DNA from 3 places in the Alkalihalobacillus phoenicis genome. Region 1 is predicted to be linked to each of the others. Evidence: riboswitches for the same ligand, from Rfam matches in the RefSeq annotation. Region 1 holds a riboswitch; each other region holds the start of a gene.
The links. A riboswitch is a leader RNA that binds a small molecule or an ion and turns the genes downstream of it on or off. The one in region 1 is predicted to bind thiamine pyrophosphate.
Positions count from the first base shown of each region.

Region 1 (7,811 bases):
CTTTCATATTATCAGCCCCTCATCTTTTTGCGGTAAAGACTAAGATGCTACTCTAACATTCATTTCGACGTAAAAAGGTTCAATCCTTGTCTAAATTCCGAATAAATCGTTCAAATTTATTTATACGATACTACTTTTTACAACCGAGACCGCTAAGTGTTTTTTTGCTATAAATGTTAAAGCCTTGATAACTGAAAGGAGGAACCTTCAATTCCTACTATCGATTCGTGTAATACTTTATTTTCGTGTAATACTTTATTTTCGAGCAATGCAAGTATTATGTACTGTAACACATTAATTGGAACACTATTCCCAAACTGTTTCCATGCTTGACCATCACTGACTGGAATTTTAAAGTCCTCTGGAAACCCTTGAATTCGGGCACATTCCCTTGGTGCCAATTTACGAACTCGACCGTTAATCAGATAACAACCCGTTTTGCTTCCAGGCCCGCCTCCTTGTGCAGATAAAGTAACCGCATGGCCTAGCTCACTATAAATACGCTCACCCTGTCCTCCTTTATTAATCGTCCCAACTCGAACAGGCTTTAAAATATACTCCATTAGTAAAGATTCGGCCGGTACTTTATCAAAGTCAACGGTCATATCGTCCCTTTTGATCACATAATGGTCTGTTTTCTCATCATGTAAAAGGTAATCTCTTAAAATGACACGGTCATTAGGAGGTTTCGGAAAGGCAAAAGACTCGACTTGTAAATCTTTCCGAATCGCCACCATATAAATTCGTTCTCTATTTTGCGGTAGACCAAATTGACTCGCATTAAGAACTTGATGCCAAAATTGATAGCCAATCTGCTCAAGTGTTTCTCTGACTGTATTTAATGTATTCCCTTGATCATGAGTGGCAAAATTACGGACATTTTCCATCAAAACAAGCTTCGGTTGATGATGCTTCACAATCCTTGCAACATCAAAAAACAGCGTTCCTCTCGTATCTTCAAATCCTTGTCTTTTTCCCGAGATACTAAATGGCTGACACGGAAAACCCGCACATAAAATGTCATGCTCTGGGATTTCGCTAGGCTCAATTTGTGTGATATCTCCTTCTGGATGGATGCCGAAATTTTCCGAATAAGTCGTTTGGGCATGCTTATCCCATTCAGATGCATAGACACATTCAGCCCCAAAAGACTTCATCGCCAAATGAAAACCACCAATACCAGCGAATAAATCGACATATTTCATCCCGTTTAAAGAGTGAGCAAACTCCGTCACATTAATCATTTTCAAATCCTCTTTCTTCGTCCAACTTCTATCCCATTATTTTAACACAAATAAAGAATTACTTTTATTTAAACCCTTTTCCTCTCCCCATGCTTCTGACTTTCTTTCCTAAACATCCATGCATCCGAATTTCACATGTTTTCACTCATAAAAAAGAGGCTAGATTAGCCCCCTTTTTTAATAATATAAAATTTTCACTTTCTCACACTTGTCGCATTGAACCATATACGTATCTCCCGAATAATGATGGTCACATTCGCCTTGAATTTGTTCAATTAATTTTTCTAGCTCTTTAATCGATGACTGGTATCCTAGAATTGTGGCCTTTAATTGATTCACCTTTATTTTAATCAGCCCCTATAAGTAGAGTTGACTGCCTTTTTCCCGAAACTCTTCGGATTTTTCTTTAAAGCCTTCTTTCACTTCCTCGTTGCTTTTTCGAATGTCATGAGAGATTCTCATGCTGCAAAACTTCGGTCCACACATTGAGCAAAAATGAGCCGTTTTGGCTCCTTCTGCTGGTAATGATTCATCATGAAAGGAAAGAGCTCTTTCAGGATCAAGTGATAAATTAAATTGGTCTCTCCAACGAAATTCAAATCGAGCTTTAGATAAAGCGTCATCTCGTTCTCTCGCATTTGGGTGACCTTTCGCCAAGTCAGCAGCATGGGCCGCTATTTTATACGTAATCACTCCTTCTCTTACATCATCACGATTCGGTAAGCCTAAATGCTCCTTAGGCGTCACATAACAAAGCATCGCCGTGCCATACCAACCAATCATCGCTGCTCCAATGGCTGATGTAATATGGTCATAACCTGGAGCAATATCCGTTGTCAACGGGCCAAGTGTATAGAACGGTGCTTCCTTACAAAGCTCGAGCTGTTTATCCATATTTTCCTTAATTAAATGCATCGGAACATGTCCTGGACCCTCGACCATGACTTGAACATCGTGTTTCCAAGCCCGTTCTGTCAATTCACCTAATGTTTCAAGCTCAGCAAATTGGGCTTCGTCATTAGCATCAGCAATCGAACCAGGTCTCAGTCCATCACCTAAGGAAATACAAATATCATAGGCTTTTAAAATCTCACAAATCTCTTCAAAATGCGTATATAAAAAGCTCTCTTCATGATGAGCTAAACACCATTGAGCCATAATTGCCCCGCCTCTTGAAACAATGCCCGTTACTCGCTCCACCGTTAATGGAATATATCTTAAAAGAACACCAGCATGAATCGTAAAATAATCAACGCCTTGTTCCGCTTGTTCGATTAAGGTATCACGATATACTTCCCACGTAAGGTCTTCTGCTACCCCATTCACTTTTTCTAATGCTTGATAAATCGGGACCGTTCCAAGCGGTACTGACGAATTTCGAATAATCCATTCTCTTGTCGTATGAATATTCTTTCCGGTTGAAAGGTCCATAATATTATCAGCTCCCCACCGTGTCGCCCAAATCATCTTTTCCACTTCTTCTTCAATCGATGAGGTCACAGCGGAGTTACCAATATTGGCATTAATTTTCACATGAAAGTTTCGCCCGATAATCATTGGTTCTGATTCGGGATGATTAATGTTGGCAGGAATAATCGCTCTCCCTTTTGCCACTTCATCTCTCACAAATTCAGGCGTCATTTTTTCACGAATCGCAATAAACTCCATTTCCGGGGTAATGATCCCTTTACGAGCATAATGAAGTTGTGTGACATTTTGGTTCGCTTTTGCTTTGAGTGGCCTTTGTTTCATTTCTGGTAATGGAACTGTATTTTTTGTTCTTCCATTATCCTCTGGTTTCATTTGCCGACCATCATACTCTTCACAGTCTCCACGTTCAGAAATCCAAGCCGAACGAATTCTTGGTAATCCTTTTTTTAAATCAACGTGATAGTTATCATCTGTATAAGGACCGCTCGTATCATAAACTTGCAACGGTTCATTTTCCACATTTATTCCATTTATGTTTGTTTCACTCAACTGAATCTCACGTACCGGCACTAAAAGATCCGGTCGTGAACCTTGCAAATACACTTTTTTACTTCCTTCAAAACTAGACATAATCGATAAATTCTTCTCATTCACTGAAGATGTTGACATTCTACTCGCTCCTTTGATTTGTAGTGGATCGATGTAGAACACGCCAAAAAAGCGGAGGCCGTTTGACTAGAAGCCACAAAAAAACCAGATCCAATACACATGAATGGACCTGGTTTACTTAACTCATAGAAGTTAAAAAAAAATTAAATAAACGACTAACTTCCCTACGCTGGCATGATCCAGATCAGGTCCAAAGAGTCAAAAAGTTTCAGCGCACTTCTCTCTCAGCCCAGCTCATTGGGCACCCCTAGCTACTTATATTAAGTTTCACAGAAATTATATACTTTTCCAAAAATTACGTCAACACAACATTTGTAATAGGTTGTTTTTAATGACCTTGTCTATTATTTTTGCCTAATCATTTCGTCTAACCCTAAAATGCGAATACGTTGATACGTCGCATAATGGGAACGATACAACAAATTACTCGCTTCTCGAACAGACAGTTCCTTTGAATATTGTACGAGAAATCTTTCTTCATCTTCTGTCCACCTTCGACCTATGTTTGGTGTTTCCAATTGATACAATTTCAACTCAAAGGCGAGATGTAATAATTCGGTTAACGATAATTGGTTCAAATCCATTAATTCAGTAATTGATAAATGTCCCCAATGTTCTTTGATCTGATTTTGATTATTCAATATTCACACCTCATAATACGTTACTCGTTTCATGGGCGACCAGTCTCTCTTTCATTTATATGATGAAATACCCTATCCGTTATACAACACATATCTACTCCCTCTTAATTGTACCACAGCACAAAAAGTAAAATTGGGCATTTTATTGAACACCTTAAATTCGAAAAACATGAGCCTTTAAAGTTTGTAAATTATTAACATCATTTCTTTTCTCTCTTTTGAAAAGGATATAAATAAGGAAACTCATTTTAGGTCGTAATTGAAAAAGGAATTTTATCAATTTTGTCCTTTCTGCATATACAATATTAATGATATATGTTAAATTATAAGCAAATAAGATGATTTTTTTAGACAAACCACATTTTTTGTCCTCTGCAAATAAACATTTGTTTCTATGGATTGTAACCAAAAAAATGATGAGGAGATGATCATATGTCAAGCAACACATTACAACAATTTCTATCTACTAATTTAAATGATTTAAAAGAAAAAGGTCTTTATAACACTATTGATTCTCTAGAAAGTGCAAACGGTCCCATTATCAAAATTGATGGCAGAGAGTTAATTAACTTATCTTCTAATAACTATCTCGGCCTTGCAACAGATGAACGCTTAAAAGAAGCCGCAACTAAAGCAATCGCTGATTTTGGAGTTGGCGCTGGAGCCGTTCGTACGATTAACGGAACCTTAAAATTACATGATGAACTAGAAGAAAAATTAGCCGAGTTTAAGCATACAGAAGCCGCAATTGCCTATCAATCAGGATTTAACTGTAATATGGCTGCCATTTCAGCTGTAATGGATAAAAATGATGCGATTCTTTCTGATGAATTAAACCATGCATCGATTATTGATGGTTGTCGTCTTTCTAAAGCAAAGATCATTCGCGTTAAGCACTCTGATATGGAAGACTTACGTCAAAAAGCAAAAGAAGCGACAGAGTCTGGTTTATACAACAAAGTAATGGTCATTACTGACGGTGTATTCTCAATGGATGGAGATATCGCAAAACTTCCAGAAATCGTACAAATCGCCGAAGAGTTTGATTTAATCACATATGTCGATGATGCCCATGGGTCAGGGGTTCTTGGTAATGGTGCCGGAACAGTAAAACATTTTGGTTTATCTGACAAAGTAGATTTCCAAATTGGAACCCTTTCAAAAGCAATTGGTGTTGTCGGAGGTTATGTAGCAGGTAAAAAAGATTTGATTGACTGGTTAAAAGTTCGTAGCCGTCCGTTCCTTTTCTCAACAGCCCTAACCCCAGCCGATATAGCTGCTTCCATTAAAGCAGTTGAGGTGTTATCAAACAGCACAGAGCTACAAGAGAAGCTTTGGGCAAACGGAGATTATTTGAAAAAAGGTCTAAAAGAACTCGGATTTGACATCGGTGAAAGCGAAACACCAATTACTCCTTGTATTATCGGTGATGAAGTGAAAACACAAGAATTCAGTAAACGTCTAAATGAAGAAGGCGTCTACGCAAAATCGATTGTTTTCCCAACTGTCCCACAAGGTACTGGTCGTGTTCGTAATATGCCAACAGCCGCACATACAAAAGAAATGTTAGATGAAACGATTGCGATTTATCAAAAAGTCGGAAAAGAAATGAACATTATCTAAAAACATTAACTTCAAAACGGATGAGCGGAGGAATTCTTATGAAAAAAATCTTAATCACTGGTGCATTAGGTCAAATTGGATCAGAGCTAACAATGACTTTAAGAGATCGTTACGGGGCAAAAAATGTCATCGCAACAGACATCAATAAAAACGACAGTGATGTTGTTTACAGCGGACCATTTGAGCAATTAGATGTTACAAATGATAAAGCCTTTTTTGAAACAGCTAAAAAGCATAATGTTGACACGGTTATTCACTTAGCCGCTCTATTATCAGCAACAGCGGAACAAAAACCACTTCTAGCTTGGAACTTAAATATGGGTGGACTTGTCAATGCCTTAGAAGTTTCAAGAGAGTTGAATACACAATTTTTCACCCCAAGTTCAATCGGTGCCTTTGGTCCATCAACACCAAAGGTTCGTACACCACAAGATACGATTCAACAACCAACAACGATGTATGGTGTCAACAAAGTGTCTGGTGAGCTATTATGTAACTACTACTTCCAAAAATTTGGGGTCGATACGAGAGGGCTACGTTTCCCTGGCCTCATTTCATATGTGGCTCCTCCAGGCGGCGGCACAACTGATTATGCCGTGGAAATTTATTATGAAGCGATCAAAAAAGGTCACTATTCTTCTTACATCGGAGAAGGCACCTATATGGATATGATGTATATGCCTGATGCTTTAAATGCAATTATTAACTTAATGGAAGCAGATCCTGCTAAGCTTAAACATAGAAATTCTTTCAATGTTAGTGCGATGAGTATTGCACCTGAAGATGTAAAAGCATCCATCCAAAAATTAATGCCAGAATTCACAATGGATTACAACGTCGATCCAATCAGACAACAAATTGCCGAAAGCTGGCCAAATGCCATTGATTCAACTTGTGCCTGCGACGAATGGGGTTTCAAAGCAGAATACGATTTAGACAAAATGACAGCGGATATGCTCCTGCATTTAAATAAAAAACTGACTATGGATTCAGAAGTGACAAAAGGCGCGATTTAAGCGCCTTTTTTTATTGCCTGTGTTTACTTTCGCTTTAATATTTATTTATTCGCACCCTAATTCACACAACTCCACTTTTTCATTACCTATCACCATCTATTCCTTCTCATTTTAACGACGAATGTTCCTAAAAAGGAAATCCCCTTCCACTTGTAGAAATAGTTATAATTCAAAGGAGGCTCTAGATGTCGAATACACAATTATTAGAAATGGATAGCCAACTGTTAGAAGGGATTGGTAGCTTCTGTCTTAGAAGTAAAAAGAAGTCGAATGGATACATAAATAAGAATAAATGGCTGAACGAGCGGTTTGAAGAGGGGTTGAAATATGTACAATTAATTGAAAATAAAAAACAAGTCGGGTTTATTGAATATACAGCAAGTGAGAATTCATCTCGTGTTGTTTTTGCTGAAAACTATTTAGTCATCCATTGTTTATGGGTAAGTGAAAATGGCAAAGGCTATGGTACAAAACTCATTCAAAAATGTATTCAAGAAGCAAAAGCATCCTCCAAGAGTGGTGTGATTGTTTTAACAAACCCAGAAACCTCTTGGACACCAAGCAAAGAAATTTTTATAAAAAATCAGTTCAAACAAACGGCGATAGGTCCTCATCACTTCGAATTGCTCGTTTATCCATTAGAACAAAACGATTCAATCCCGACATTCCCTACTAATTGGGAAGAAAGAACTCAAAAATATGAGGGACTAACTATATTACGTTCGTTTCAATGCCCTTATGTTGAAATTGCTACAGAAAATATAAAAACAGCTGCAAGCACATTAGGAATCGCTGTGAATATCATCGACTTAAAAACGAGAAATCAATTAATGGAATTAGCCCCAACCCCTTATGGCATATACTCGGTTGTTTTTAAAGGAGAACTTATCTCCTTTCATCGAATAACAGTTCACACAGTTATTAAACGATTGAAAGAACTTATGTAATAAAGGAGACCAAATTAGATAGCACAAAAAGACTGCCCAGATAAAGTCGTTTCCATGACCTAATTGGGCAGCCCCGCTTATTTTCAATTAAAGAAAAGCACATTGAATAACATCTCACCTTTTATTTCAAACCATATATTTTCCAATGCTACTATAAATATAATTGCTAAAATAAATGAAGTAATTGAACAAAACACTTTATTCCTTAACCTCATACTAGAACGTTTATACAGTATAGGA
Region 1 covers NZ_CP154853.1:3,054,744-3,062,554, forward strand. The annotation lists gene AA0017_RS14475 (hypothetical protein) at 1-7, opposite strand, end outside; gene AA0017_RS14480 (DNA cytosine methyltransferase) at 177-1,244, opposite strand; gene AA0017_RS14485 (serine protease) at 1,422-1,583, opposite strand; gene thiC (phosphomethylpyrimidine synthase ThiC) at 1,602-3,344, opposite strand; TPP riboswitch at 3,489-3,603, opposite strand; gene AA0017_RS14495 (hypothetical protein) at 3,689-3,985, opposite strand; gene AA0017_RS14500 (glycine C-acetyltransferase) at 4,418-5,608, shown strand; gene AA0017_RS14505 (L-threonine 3-dehydrogenase) at 5,647-6,624, shown strand; gene AA0017_RS14510 (GNAT family N-acetyltransferase) at 6,810-7,571, shown strand.

Region 2 (7,811 bases), 1.8 Mb from region 1:
AAACGTATTGAGCGTTCCGTTGGCCACTTGTATGATATCAATATGGGAGCGACTGCTGTTGGAACAGGTTTAAATGCGAAACCGGAGTATATTGAGAAGGTTTCTAAATACCTTGCTGAAATTACTGGATTTCCATTAAAGACAGCAGAAGATTTAGTGGATGCGACTCAAAATACAGATGCTTATACAGAGCTATCAAGTGCGTTGAAAATTATGGCGATTAACTTATCAAAAATAGCAAACGACTTACGTCTCATGAGTTCTGGTCCAAGAACAGGATTAAATGAGATTAACTTACCAGCTCGACAACCTGGATCATCTATTATGCCTGGAAAAGTGAATCCTGTAATGTGTGAAGTGATTAATCAAATTTCGTTCCAAGTTATCGGAAATGACCATACGATTAGTCTTGCTTCCGAAGCAGGGCAGCTAGAATTAAATGTGATGGAACCAGTTCTTGTGTTTAACTTATTACAGTCATTCACAATTCTTCAAAACGGAATGGATGTTTTCCGTAAATTTGCCATTGACGGCATAACCGCTAATATCGAGCATTGCCGTGAAATGGTAGAGCATAGTGTCGGGATTATCACTGCGATTAATCCTCATGTTGGTTATGAAGTTGCTTCACGAGTCGCTAAAGAAGCGATTGAAACGGGTCGCTCTGTACGTGAAATTTGTTTAGAACGTGGTATTTTATCGGAAGAAGAATTAAATGAAATCTTAGATCCGAAAGAAATGACGAATCCTGGAATTGCTGGAGCCCGTTTTATTTATGGGTAATATTGTTCTATAAAGATGGGACTGTCTCTTAAAGTCGTCAAATGACCTTAAGTGGATAGTCCTTTTTTGTTTTCAAAATATGTTCTCCTCATTACAATCTGTTTTTAATAAAATTTGTCTAAAAAGTATAAAAAATGATAAAACGTATTCAAATCACGCAGATATGATATTTCAGGCTTAAAAAAACCTTAAAACTTATCCAGTTATGAAATTTTTACTAATCATTTAGTCTTATCAATTGTATAGTCCATATGAACATGGGATAATAGGTTGAATGAAATGGAATGAAGGTGATGTCATTTGAAATTCATCAAGACATTTCTTCTTTTAGTCCTATTATCAGGCTGTACGATTTATCATAGTCAACCATTACCTGAAGCTTATAACGATCTGAGAGAAAAACAGCAAGTGACAGAGCATTATTGGGAAAGTTCTGTCATCATTCCTTATCAATCTACTTACCCTTTTTATAATGTCATAGGCTGGCTTGATTCAAGAACAATTTTAACCCTAGAAGAGTCTGAGAATGGGTCGAAAATAAGTCATTATCATCTATTTAGTAGTGAAAAGGCCATATTTTATGAAACGCCGCACATCGTTTATGATGTTCATATAAATTCAAATCAGTCGATCATTGCCATTCAAGAGTTTAATCAAGAGAAGCAGACGGTCGATCTTTTATTTTTAGATAGTTCTGGGGAATTGTTAATGAAATTAGAGGGGTTTGGTGAACAATACAATGTATATTTCCATCCGGATAATAAAAACGAAGTCATAGTGACTGCTTTTTTACCGGACTGGCAACATGAATCCTATTATGTGGATATCTGGACAAATAAATTGTTGCCAATCACAATTGAGGCAGCGTATGTTCAATGGTTACCAGATGCTCATTTGGCTTATATAAAGAGGGGAATAGACGATATGAACGTGGTTGCTCCATTATATCGTTATTCGATTAAAGGAAATAAAGAAGAATATACGAATAAAGATTTGATTGAGTATCAATATTTCGGGAATTCATTGTCTTTGCATATTGCGGTGGAGACGATTTATGATGAGAATTCGGTTTATTCCTTTTATCGGGATTCCAAGCATGTAAAAGATTTAGAAATACCGATTTTAAGTACTCACTCTAACCAGTGGTGGATCCCATTTTTTGATTATGGAAAAAAAACGAACTTTTTTTATTATTTCAAGCCTAAGTATAGTAGTGATTATTATAGCTATGATCAAGGGTTTGAATTAAGACAATTCTCGCTTGAAACCGGTGAAGACAAGTTTTTAATGGAATGGCAGGAAAATGTGCCATTACAATTGTCACCAGATGAAAACTTTTTACTCATAGGTACCCAGTTCGAACAAATTCTACGTTTAGATGATCTTGAGATATCAGTGAGTATTGAATAGTCTTTCCCTTGATTTTTATTGGGCATCTGTCATAATGAAAGGGTAAATAATTTTATATTTTACGAGAAAACTAGGGGTGCTTATCTTGAATAAGCTGAGAAAAAGGTGGTTCCTTTTACCCTTTTAACCTGATCTGGATCATACCAGCGTAGGGAAGTTGATGCTTGTTATGATTTTGTATGAGTAGCCGCGCTTCTTTCCTATTGAATGAAGTGTGGTTTTTTATATTTTGTTAAAAATGTAGGAGTGATAAAACATGAAAGATTTTCGTTTATATGCGATTACTGGAGAAGAATTTCACACTGGAAGAGACCTGATTGAAGTAATGGAAGAGGCCATTCTAGGTGGGGTGGATATTATCCAGTTGAGGGATAAAGAGAGTTCAAGAAAAGTTGTCTTTGAAAAAGCAAAGAAATTACGTGAACTGACGAAAAAACATAATGTGACGTTTATTGTGAATGATTATATTGATATTGCTTTAGCAGTAGATGCCGATGGAGTGCATATTGGACAAGATGATATGCCACTAGCTGATGTACGAAAGCTTGTTGGACCAGATAAAATGATTGGTGTTTCAACACATGCTGTCGAAGAGGCGAAAGAGGCAGAAGCTGGTGGAGCTGATTATATTGGCGTTGGACCGATTTTTCCAACGAACAGCAAAAAGGATGTAGTCGATCCTGTTACGACTGCATACATTCAAGAAGTGAAAGAGGTTGTGGAAATTCCTTTTGTTGCGATTGGCGGAATCAAACTCCATAATGTCGGACAAGTAATTGAGGCTGGGGCAACAAGAATTTGTATGATTAGTGAAATTGTTGGGGCCGAGGATGTCAAAGGGACAGCCGAGAAATTTATTAAAATCCTTGACGGAGTGTGATTGAAGTGGAATTAACGATTAATGGTAAAAAACATGAATTAAATGTTATGACATTAGAAGAGGTCGTTTCTCATTTTGAACTTGAATCCCATCTTGTCGTCACCGAAGTGAATGGCAAAATTATCGAACGAGATGAGTGGGCAAAAACAAAGGTTGAAGCGGGTACGGAAATTGAGCTCGTCCATTTTGTAGGAGGCGGTTGAACCAATGAAACGAAAAACATTAGAAATAGCAGGGAAACAATTAAATTCACGCTTTTTTTTAGGCACAGGAAGGTATCCGAATCCATTTGTTCAGAATGAGGCGATTCGTGTATCGGAAGCAGAGGTGTTGACATTTGCGATTAGACGTGTGAATTTAGAAGCTCCCGAAGAGGATGCGATTTTACAACATCTTGAGCCTGGAGCGTTTACGTATTTACCGAACACATCCGGTGCCACGAATGCAGAAGAGGCCATTCGGATTGCTCGATTAGCAAAGGCATCAGGTATTAGTAATTGGATCAAAATCGAAATAAGTGCCAATGAAAAGACACTATTGCCTGATCCAATAGAAACGTTAAAAGCGACAGAAATTTTGGCAAACGAAGGGTTTGTTGTCTTGCCATATACATCGGATGATCCTATTCTTTGTAAAAGGCTTGAAGAAGCAGGTGCAGCTGCCGTTATGCCGGGTGGTGCCCCGATTGGTTCAGGATTAGGCGTTCTTAATCCGTACAACATCGGCTTAATAGCAGAAGAGAGCAATGTACCTATTATCGTTGATGCTGGATTAGGCAGTACGATGGATATTACACAAGCAATGGAATTAGGCGTCGATGGGATTCTAATGAATACTCCTGTCGCTAAAGCAAAGGATCCAGTCAAAATGGCAAAAGCGATGAAGTTGGCTATTGAAGCAGGGCGTCTATCGTATGAAGCAGGTCGGATTCCGAAAAAGAAATATGCGACGGCAAGTAGTGGATTTGCAGAATTTCAATTGTAGTGCATGGACGACAAAGAAACAAAGCGTGAAATATCCGATTGGTTAATGAGCTTTTTGTGAAGATAACAAATTCATAGATAGACTATATAACAATGATGTCTTTAGGGGCGTGTAGACAATGGGGAAAGAAATAATTGTTCTTGGTGGAGGCGTCATTGGATTATCTGCCGCTTTCGAATTAAAAAAACGAGGATTTAATGTAACGGTTTTAGAGAAAAATAAATGTGGTGGACAAGCATCGGGGGCAGCAGCAGGAATGCTTGCCCCTCTTTCTGAAATTGGCGAAGATCCAGATGACTTTTTTAAGCTGAGTTTAGAAAGTTTACGATTATTTGCTGACTGGCAGAATGAGATAAAAAATGTTTCAAACGAAGACTTTGAATATAAAGAAAGTGGAAGCTTACACGTTGTCTATCATGAAGCTGATCTTCTCGCACTTCAAACTCGCCTTGCTTGGCAGAGTCAATGGGGTGTAACAGCAGAACTTTTAACGGCTGAACAAGTGAAAGAGAAAGAACCTGAGTTATCTGATGAAATTATCGCTGCCATGTATTATCCAGAAGAGAGCCATGTGTATGCACCTGGCTATGTGAAAGCACTGGAGGCAGCATGTAGACAATTGGGTGTCGAGATTTATGAAAACTTAGGCAAAGTAGAGCTTAATGAAGTAGATAAAAGTGTTTTATTAAAAAGTGATGATGGTCAACAGTTTGAAGGTGACGAACTTATTATTTGTTCTGGAGCGTGGGCAAAGGAATTAGAAGACTTTTTTGCTCTTTCGATTCCTATTTACCCGATTAGAGGACAGATTTGTGCTTATGAATTGGAGCGGGAGCGAGTTCGTCATATCGTCTATTCGAGCCAAGGATATGTCGTACCTAAAGCGAATGGAACACTTGTTAACGGTGCTTCTGAAGACATTGCTGGTTTTCAAACCGATGTAACAGAAAAAGGGATTTTTCGTTTAACGAATTGGAATCATCACATCTTTTCTTTTCTAAAAACACTTAAACCGTTTCATACTTGGGCAGGATTGCGTCCGGCTACTCAGGACGGGTACCCATTTATTGGGCAATTAAAACAAGCTAAAAATGTGATTTTTGCGGCGGGACATTACCGAAATGGGATTTTATTAAGTCCAATTACAGCCAAAATCGTTGCCGACTTAGTGGAAGGAAAGCCGACACTTGTCCCAATCGACCGATTTTCCCCAGAAAGATTTTCTTAATGCAAGGAGGTAAAAAAATGCATATAGCGAAAACATTAACGATTGCAGGTTCTGATAGTAGTGGTGGGGCAGGAATACAAGCAGACTTAAAAACGTTTCAAGAGCTTGAGACATTTGGGATGAGTGCCATTACCGCAATAACAGCCCAAAATACATTAGGCGTACACGGTGTTTATCCACAACCTGTAGAGGCAATTGAAGCTCAGTTAGATGCTGTCTTATCTGATATCGGAGCAGATGGGGTTAAAACAGGAATGTTGTTTTCGGCTGAAATTATTGAACTTGTCGCCGAAAAAGTGAAAGAATATCAGTTAAAAAACATCGTAGTCGATCCGGTCATGATTGCTAAAGGTGGAGCGACCTTGTTACAACAAGAAGCGATAGATGCGTTAAAAGAAAAGCTGTTACCAGTGGCAACAGTGATTACGCCTAATTTACCAGAAGCACAAGCTATCTTAGATTTAGAAAAAGAGATTACAAGCATTGAAGAAATGGAAGAAGTATCCAGAGCGCTGTATGAGCTAGGGCCAGAGTATATTTTATTAAAGGGTGGTCACTTAACGGAAGGACCGGCACTTGATTTATTATATGATGGAAAAGAAATGACCAAATATCATGTGGAACGAATCGATACAAAGCATACGCATGGGACAGGTTGTACGTTTGCTGCCGCTATTGCCGCCGAACTCGCCAAAGGATCAGAAATTAAAGAAGCCGTTCAAGTGGCGAAAGACTTTATTACAGCAGCAATCTCGGACTCCATTCAGTTAGGAACAGGTATTGGACCAACAAACCATCATGCTTATCAACGATTAAAGAGAAAGTCATGACGTTTCATTTTTAGGTGAATATAGATATCAATGTGTTTTGAGCGATGGGGACCCGTCGCTCATTTTCTATTATTGTCGTGCTCTATCCATTGTAAAATAGTTAGAATTATTTGTTTTTTTACAGGTTATCCTTTGATAAAAGGAGGGAGTCTACTTAAAAGGTCTCTACTTCATCTTTTGAGAGAAAATCTAAGGTCATTAACTATCTGATTAAGTTGGCTTTCAGTGTTTCTTTTTTTAAAAGCTAAAACGGAGGGAGCGGAACGCGTAGGGCATGCAGCGAGCGGAGTAGGCTAACTAATGGAACTAAATTTTACTGAATAGACCTTTTTTTAGTAGGCAAAGTGGCAGGCGATGTTCATCCTAATTTACATATCAACGCCAGCCACGCGACATTCAGTCGGCATTTCTCTAGTTATATTTAGAAACAAAAGGGAACTTTACCTAATTTACAAAATGTCTATTCGTATTTAGCTACATGGCTAAGCGATGCTTTTGATCAAGGTTTAAGGTATAATGAGCGTTGTGGGAACTAGTTTATATGAGGAGAGACAAAAAATGTTGGAAGGAAACAAAGCGTTATATATTTTACCAGGAATTTTAATCGTCTTGATGATTGTTGGGGGAATGTTTTTTCTAAATGATAATGAAGGGGTCACCAACGAAGAATTAATAGATGAAATCGAATTGAACGTTGCATTTCATCAAGGTGATGACAGTGTAACCGTCAGAGCTAACTGGGATTGGACGGTTGCCCCAGCTGATGGTTTAAATGGAGATGATTACCTCGGGGTCGTCTTTTATAATGAAGCTGGAGAGCCTGTAGAAGACTATTCGGTCGTTGAGAGTGAGTTGCAATTGTTCTATTCTGATGAAGTAATTGAGCAATCACATGCAATTGAAGGAGAAAATGGGCTTATTTTTACATTTACGAATCAATTAGATGAGCATATTAGTTATGGGAACTTAGGAGAAGCTGTCGTAATAATAGAATCGGATGAGATTGTTTCGGCAGAGGTATTTTTATTACATACATGGGTGAACCATTCACCACTTGTTTCAGCAGATGCGACTTTTGAAACGGTCGAGTTTGAACGAGGATCAGGAATTCCATATTGGGTTTTAAATGTGAGTACGAGGGAATGAGAGTAAGGAGTGGGATATAAAAGATGGCTGTTATTAGAGGATTGTCCTTTCAAGCAGGGATTTTCTTTATCGGTCAAGAGCATGTTGCCTGTGCTTATCATCACAAAGGAAAACTCCAAAAATGGATTAAACCACTAAGTATTAAAACGATGAGTCGGATGATTTATCAAGTGACAACTACTTTACCGATGTGGCTTAAACTTTTTTCGACCGTTTATCTGGCTTTAATTTTGGGGCCAAAATTGATTCAAGTCGTATACCCACTCGCTTTTAATGGCTTGCCTTTTTATTTTTTGATTTATTTTATGTTTGGTACTCACTTTATTTTTCCAAGGGAATTAAAAAAATACCATGGAGCTGAGCATAAAGTTTTTAGTGATCGAGGTAGGAAAATTAGGGCTCGAATAGCGAGAATTAAAAAAGCAGAGATTACGAATCGAAATTGTTCCACAAATGCGGTTGTAATTTATTTTTTGGCCGTCCTTTTTTTAACGATGATCTTTAACCTATTTATTAATGTATCTTTTTCATCGAGTATTATGTATGCTTC
Region 2 covers NZ_CP154853.1:1,301,544-1,309,354, forward strand. The annotation lists gene aspA (aspartate ammonia-lyase) at 1-783, shown strand, start outside; gene AA0017_RS06140 (hypothetical protein) at 1,084-2,193, shown strand; TPP riboswitch at 2,256-2,365, shown strand; gene thiE (thiamine phosphate synthase) at 2,450-3,073, shown strand; gene thiS (sulfur carrier protein ThiS) at 3,079-3,276, shown strand; gene AA0017_RS06155 (thiazole synthase) at 3,281-4,057, shown strand; gene thiO (glycine oxidase ThiO) at 4,176-5,285, shown strand; gene thiD (bifunctional hydroxymethylpyrimidine kinase/phosphomethylpyrimidine kinase) at 5,303-6,115, shown strand; gene AA0017_RS06170 (hypothetical protein) at 6,674-7,261, shown strand; partial or broken gene AA0017_RS06175 (DUF1385 domain-containing protein) at 7,285-7,811, shown strand, end outside.
Region 2: linked by a shared signal. The riboswitch ahead of thiE (thiamine phosphate synthase) and the one ahead of thiC (phosphomethylpyrimidine synthase ThiC) in region 1 are both predicted to bind thiamine pyrophosphate.

Region 3 (7,811 bases), 150 kb from region 1:
AATTATTCGTGTCCGCCAAATTGATGATGAAAACATTATCCTTGATAAAGATTTTTTGCTGAAGAGTCATGTCCCCATGATTACAAAGGAACAATGTGAGCATTCGATTTATCAATATGTAGAAAATGAATTAGGTTTAGCCATTAGCTTCGCAAAAAAGGAAATAACAGTTGAAAATGTAACAGAAGAGGATAAAAGTTTGCTTGACCTTGAAGGATTTTCGAATATCGTTGTCGTAAGAAGTCTTGTATATCTAGAAGACGCTAGTTTATTCCAATATACGGAATCTCGTCATCGGACAGATAAGTTTCGATTTGTTGATTTTGCTCGCCGAATTAAATAACTTCGAAGACTTGCTGTCACAAAAAAAGGGCAGCGAGTCTTTTGTTTGTAATAGAAAACCTTTCGCTAGTGACCTCTTGTAACATTCCTGTAATATTGAATTTTAAAAAAGGAACTAGTAGTTTAAGAGAGTAAAGTGAAAAAAGGGATTAAATCACTCCTTTTTCTAGTAATCTAAGTGTTTTATAGGAATATTAACCCGAAATTAGCCTTATTTTATATTACAAAACGAGTTGTTTTTGTAACAATAGAAATATAATTGTAATACTACTAACATGTCTTTGTCATTTTTTGATGATATACTTCAAATCGTGAAAGAAAATAAATAGATTTATAAGTTTTTTGTCGTTATACATAAAAGTTCGTCGTTAACATTAAATAAAAACAATTAATATTGACTATTACTGAAAGTAGGGGAATTTATGCGTAAGCAGAAGCATTTAATCTTGGGTACAGTTTTTGCTCTTGGTTTATCAAGTCTATTTGCACCAACTGCATCAGCAAATGCAGATTTAGACCGTATTGAGTCAGAGCGTGATACCATTCAAAGTGAGATTGCCAAGCAAGACGAAGAGTTAACAGCTTTAGAAAAAGAAATTCAGCAAATTAATGAACAAATTGCTCGAGTGGAGCAGGCGATCATTGACAACCAGAAGATGATTGATGACACAGAAGAAGGTATTGCCGTTACAGAAGCTGAAATTGCAACTCTTGAAGAAGAGATTAAGATTTTAGAAGAGCAAATTGAAGCTCGCTTTGAACTATTAAAACAACGTGCTGTTTCTTATCATCAAAATGGCGGTTCGAATTCTAATTTCTTAGAAGTTGTTTTCGGTTCTACTAGTTTTAGTAATTTTATTGACCGTGTTGTAGCTGTAACAAAAATTGCCGAAGCGGATAACACGATGATTGAAAGTTTAGAAGCAGATCAAGCAAAAGTCGAAGAGGCTCGTGTAGAGGTTGCAACTAAATTAGAAGAACTTCAAGAGAAAAAAGTTGAACTAGATGGTATGAAGCATCACATCTTAGAACAACAAGAACAAAATGAAGTGTTAAAAGCAGAAGTACAAGATAAAGTGAAATTAGCAAAAGAGGAAAAAAGTAGTTTACAAGCAAGAGATAGTGAACTAGCTTCTGAAGCAGCTAATATCGAAGCACGTCAAAACGAAGTAGTTGATCGTTCAGCGACTGTATCTTTAACTTCAGCGACAACAACAGATTCATCAACAACAACATCAAATGCATCATCAGCTTCTTCATCACCAGCTCCTGCTTCAAGTGGAAATGGTAGTATTCAAGTTGCGATGGATGCTGGTCGTAAATACATTGGAAACTCTGTCTATGTATTCGGTGGTGGACGTTCAGCAGCTGACATTGCAGCAGGTCGATTTGATTGTTCAGCTTTTGTCGCATGGGCAATGGGACAAGCTGGTTACAGTGTTCCTGCAAGCACGGATGGTTTAAGATATGCTGGTAAACAAATTGCAGCTGGGGATAGACAACCTGGAGACCTTGTTTTCTTTAACACTTATAAAACAGATGGTCACGTTGGAATTTATCTTGGAAATAATAAATTTATCGGTGCACAAAGCTCAACTGGTGTAGCGATTGCGGACATGTCAAGTGGTTACTGGAATAATACTTTCAGCGGACGTGTTGTACGCGTACATTAATCTAACAAGAACTCAGGCTTACTTTCGTTAAAGAAGGTAAGTCTTTTTTCGCTATAATGCCCTATTCCCGTTTATAATAAATTAAAACAATGGATGATAAATAGGTGTAATGCTCGAATATTGATAGGCCACTTAGTATAATAAAGAAAAGACTGATATAATAAAGGAGACTTTTATGACGAATGTATTCGATTTTTCAGTAAAGACACCAAAAGGGACCGATATTGCATTAGAAAAATATAAAGGTAATGTTTTGTTAATTGTTAATACGGCAACCAAGTGTGGCTTAGCCCCTCAGTTTAATGGATTAGAAGAGCTCCATCAAAAGTACAAAGAGGAAGGTTTAGTGGTATTAGGATTTCCTAGTAATCAGTTTATGAACCAAGAGCCATTATCAAATGATAAAATGGAAGAAGTTTGTAAATTGAATCACGGTGTAACATTTCCGTTATTTTCGAAAATTAAAGTGAATGGCTCTGGTGCCGATCCGTTATATAAACATTTAAAAAAAGCGAAAAAAGGGGTTTTAAGCTCGGAAATAAAATGGAACTTCACTAAATTTCTTGTCAATGAAGAGGGGGAAGTAGTAGAGCGCTTCTCCCCGCAAACCGCACCAGAGAAATTAGAGGGTGACATCGTAAAGCTTTTAAATGAAAAGAAGTAATCAATAGGTTTTGTGGTTCATTTTTATAAGATGAACCACTTATTTTCTTGTATCAATCGATTTATGGTGGGGATTAGGAGGAGAAAAATGTTTTCAAAGAAAAATCTTTTTAATGAAGCAAAACAATTTTTTGAAACATGCTATTATGAACTTGCAAAATCAGAGCAGGAATTAAAGAGGAGATTAAATGAAGTACATGAAGAAATTGAACAAACAGGTACTTATCATCATACATACGAAGAATTAAGTCATGGTGCGAAAATGGCTTGGCGTAATAGCAATAAATGTATTGGTCGCCTCTTTTGGGATTCTATGCATGTTCGTGATGCAAGGCATGTCGAAACAGCCTCTGATATTCACCATGAATTATTTGAACATATTCAATATGCAACGAATCATGGAAAAATCCGACCAACGATTACGATTTTTCGAGCTGATCATCCGAGTCATCCCGAAGTTAAAATCCTCAATCACCAATTATTTCGTTATGCAGGTTTTGAAACAGAAAATGGTATAATCGGCGATCCGGCTTCAATTGAATTTACAAAAGTTTGTTTGGACTTGGGGTGGCAAGGCACTAGAGCTGATTTTCAATTATTGCCAATCGTCGTACAAATAGGAGAGGAAAAACCTCAGTGGCTTGCTATTCCAGAACATTTAATTGTAGAGGTTGATATCGAACATCCGACAAATGAACATGTAACTGAACTCGGGTTAAAGTGGTATGCTGTTCCGATTATTTCGGATATGGTACTTGAAATAGGAGGGATTCGTTATTCAGCTGCCCCGTTTAATGGATGGTATATGGGAACCGAAATTGCAGCTCGAAATTTTGCTGATCCATTTCGTTACGATCTTTTAAGACGAGTCGCTAAAATATTTCACTTAAATCAGGAACGTGATTCCTCTTTATGGAGAGATGAGGCATTAATAGAGTTAAATAGAGCCGTGTTATATTCGTACAAAAAAGCAGGTGTCAGCATTGTTGATCATCATACAGCCGCCAAACAATTTAAAAGGTTTGAAGAGAAGGAAGCACAAGTGAATCGAGATGTAACAGGTGATTGGACTTGGTTAATTCCACCGATATCACCGGCAACGACTCATATATTTCATCAACAATATGAAAATAGAATCGTTACCCCTAATTATTTTCGCAAAGATGAACTTTGATAAAGGGATTTTAGGATATAGTTGCCTTTAATAAATGATAGAAATAGGCATAGGAATATTAGTCCAGTGCTTTGATAAGGAATGAATGAGAATGAGTTTATTACAAATAGAACATTTAACAAAAACATTTGGAGAAAAGGTTTTATTTCAAGATCTCAATTTTACAATTAATGAAAAAGAACGGATTGGTTTGATTGGGGTTAACGGAACTGGAAAATCATCTCTTTTAAAAGCGATCGCACGGATTGAAGAAGCCGATAATGGTAAATTTATTCATGCTAATGATTTTCAAGTCGAGTACTTAGCCCAACAGCCTGATTTAGATCTGGATCTAACTGTGTTAGAACAAATTTATTATGGAGAAACGCCTATTATGGTGACGATGCGTCGTTATGAGCAGGCATTATTTGAGTTAGAGTTATCGAATGATGAGAAAAAACTCCAAACTTTAATGAAACTCCAACAAGACATGGATAGATTAGAGGCGTGGGAAGCGAATACGGTCGCAAAGACGATTTTAACAAAACTGGGTATTAAAGAGTTTGGAAAAAAAGTTTCAGAGCTTTCTGGTGGCCAGAAAAAAAGAGTCGCGATTGCGAAGGCTCTTATTAATCCAGTCGATCTTTTGTTGTTGGATGAACCTACAAACCATTTGGACAATGAAACGATTGAATGGTTAGAAGGTTTTCTTGGGCAATACAAAGGCTCTTTTATCGTCATTACCCATGATCGTTATTTTCTTAATAGGGTAACAAACCAAATATTTGAGTTGGACCGTGGTCGACTTTTCCGTTATCAAGGAAATTATGAAGTGTTTTTGGAGAAAAAAGCAGAAAGAGAAGAAATTGAAACACAGCAGGAAAGTAAACGCCAAAATTTATTAAGAAGAGAATTAGCTTGGCTGCAAAGAGGAGCAAAAGCAAGGACGACAAAACAAAAAGCTCGAATTGACCGAGTTCATGATCTAAAAGACCAAGAATTTAAACAGGAAACGAGAGAGTTCGATTTTGCGATTGGTTCCAAACGTCTAGGTAATGATGTAATTGAATTAAAGGGAGTAAGTCATTCTTTTTCAGGAAAGGAGCTCTTTTATCCATTTGATTATTTGCTTGTAAAAGGAGAACGACTCGGAATTATTGGGCCGAATGGGAGTGGAAAGTCATCCTTATTAAACATTATGGCAGGAAGACTTCAACCTGAAAAAGGCGAGGTTCATGTCGGGGAAACAGTCGAATTTGGTTATTATACACAGGAAGACCATGAAATTGATGGAGATTTAAAAGTCATCGAATATATTAAGGAAATCGCTGAAATCGTTTATACAAAATCAGGTGATGTCATCACTGCGGAGCAAATGCTAGAGCGTTTTTTATTTCCGCGTTCGATGCATTGGACTTACATCCGTCGTTTATCAGGTGGGGAGAGACGAAGACTTTATTTACTTCGAGTGTTAATGGCAGAGCCTAATGTACTCTTCCTGGATGAGCCGACAAACGATTTAGACACAGAAACGTTATCAGTATTAGAAGATTATTTGGAGCAATTCCCAGGTGTAGTTGTGACCGTATCGCATGATCGTTATTTCCTCGATCGGATCGCCCATCATTTGCTTGTTTTTAATGGGAAAGGGGACATTAATCGTTTTCAAGGTAGCTATAGCGATTATTTGGAAATGGCGAATGAAGAGAAAGAACAAGAACAACGGGATAAACAACAGGTAGCGAAAGCTCAAGCGACTTCAACAAAAGCACAAAAGAAAAAGAAACTATCTTATAAGGACCAAAAGGATTGGGAAACGATTGAAGGAAAAATTTCAAGCTTAGAAGAGAAACTAGAGAGTATTGAAGAAGAAATTGCAGCAGCTGGGAGTGATTTTACGATGATTGAAAAACTCCTTGCTGAACAAAAGCAGCTGAATGACGAATTAGAGAAAGCGATGGAGAGATGGGAGGAGTTATCGTTACTAGTTGAGGAGTTTGAAACGGATTAATAAGGAAATGGTCTACCACATAGAAACTACTTATGTTACAATGAAAAAAATAATTAGATAACCACTAGGGGTGTCGTTTGACTGAGAGAGGTAATAACCTTAACTCTTGGAACCTGATCTAGGTAAAACTAGCGTAGGGAAGTGGTGTTTACGGTTTTGCACTTATGGATTTAGTCTGTTCATATTGTGCAACGGATGACATCCCCCTGTGGTTACGCATAGAGGGGATGTTTTTCGTTTGGAAAGAGAACGTTTAGTGATTATGATTGAGGTAGCAGTGATTGCAGGGCTCGCAACGTTATTAAGTTTAGTAAAGATTAATGCTTTTTGGCCAAATGGAGGTTCGATCTCCTTAGAAATGATTCCATTATTTATTATTGCTTTTCGTCGTGGCTGGAAAGTTGGGGTATTAACTGGTTTGATTACCGGTCTTGTTGATTTATTAATTAGTCCATACGTTGTTCATCCAATCCAACTACTGTTAGATTATCCAGTTCCATTTTTATTGCTTGGTTTTGCTGCTCTCTTTGTGAAAAAAGGTCAAGTGCCTAAAGTGACTTCACTTATTATTGGCGTGATTTTTGCAACGCTTCTACGCTTTTTATCCCATTTTGCTTCAGGTGTCATTTGGTTTTCCGAATTTACGCCAGATGGATGGAATGATTTAGCCTATTCGGCTTTTTATAATGCCTCCTACCTTGTTCCGCAAATGCTTATCACTTTAGCAGTTTTAATTATTTTTGTGAAAAGCTATCCACAGTTTTTTAATGTGAAAAAGATATAAGCTCAAAAAGCCCGTTCCAAAATGACTGTTTAGGTACTTGAAGCCACTGAAAACGGGCTAATCTTAAAAAATGGTTACATTAGTTAACATACTCCGCCAGCTGCATGCTAACAGCAATAGCGGGCGAGCGTGAGTCTCCTCACCTTCATGTTGTTAGATGCCTCAGATGTTGTTTCGTAAAATTGCCGCTGATTTTGATAAATGATGAAAAAAAGCGATTCTGTGTTTGAAGGCTATCGATAACGGTAAATGAAAGAGTAAGCAACGATAAGAATTTTACTTTAGAGGAGGAAAAACAAATGGAACAAGTGAAATGGAAAGGTAAATGGAATCAAATGAAAGGTGAAGCGAAGAAAAAGTGGGGGAAATTAACCGATGATGATTTACAACAAGTGGACGGAGACAAGGATAAGTTAATTGGGAAAATTCAAGAAAGGTACGGTAAATCCAAAGAAGAGGCAGAAAAAGAAGTGAATAGCTGGAACTAAAACGATAAGCTGTTCATTCAATCCCCTTTTTGTTCAAACAATTCGTTTAGGTTAACAAGGGATTCGCTTAGACGAATTGATTATATAGATTGACCCCTATACTGGCTATGCTAGTATAGGGGTTTTTGGTTTTGCATGAATCATTTCAAGTCTCATATACATAGCATAGAAGTTAAAACGAGGAGGGGTTATGTGTCAAAAGATGAACAGGAGCAACTGCAAAAGATTAATGAATTACAGCAAAAATTTTTAGAAACGATGCGCTCTACGCCTTATCCGCTTTACCGTAATTATGGAAAAATCACACGGTATGAAGAAATACCTATCAGTGCCCCTGAACAAAGGCAATTAAGGCAGCCTGGTGTAGACGCGTTAATGGTGCCTCTACCAATTTTGGAAAATCCTCATTATAAAGGGAGTGGAAAATTAAAGGATAAGGTTGCTCTAATTACTGGTGGAGATAGTGGGATTGGAGCCGCCACCGCTATCGCTTATGCGAAAGAGGGAGCAGATATAGCGATATCTTATTTAGATGAACATGATGATGCCAATCGAACGAAAAAAAGAATTGAAGAGCTAGGCAGGCAATGTTTATTATTGCCAGGTGATGTTCGGGAGAAAAAGCAAAGTGTGGCGATTGTTGAGAAGACGATTGAAAAGTGGAATCGTTTAGATATTCTCGTGAATAATGTCGGCA
Region 3 covers NZ_CP154853.1:2,905,190-2,913,000, reverse strand. The annotation lists gene treR (trehalose operon repressor) at 1-343, shown strand, start outside; gene AA0017_RS13895 (NlpC/P60 family protein) at 765-2,015, shown strand; gene AA0017_RS13890 (glutathione peroxidase) at 2,191-2,679, shown strand; gene AA0017_RS13885 (nitric oxide synthase oxygenase) at 2,767-3,852, shown strand; gene AA0017_RS13880 (ABC-F family ATP-binding cassette domain-containing protein) at 3,944-5,842, shown strand; TPP riboswitch at 5,899-5,999, shown strand; gene thiT (energy-coupled thiamine transporter ThiT) at 6,081-6,626, shown strand; gene AA0017_RS13870 (CsbD family protein) at 6,926-7,114, shown strand; gene AA0017_RS13865 (SDR family oxidoreductase) at 7,373-7,811, shown strand, end outside.
Region 3: linked by a shared signal. The riboswitch ahead of thiT (energy-coupled thiamine transporter ThiT) and the one ahead of thiC (phosphomethylpyrimidine synthase ThiC) in region 1 are both predicted to bind thiamine pyrophosphate.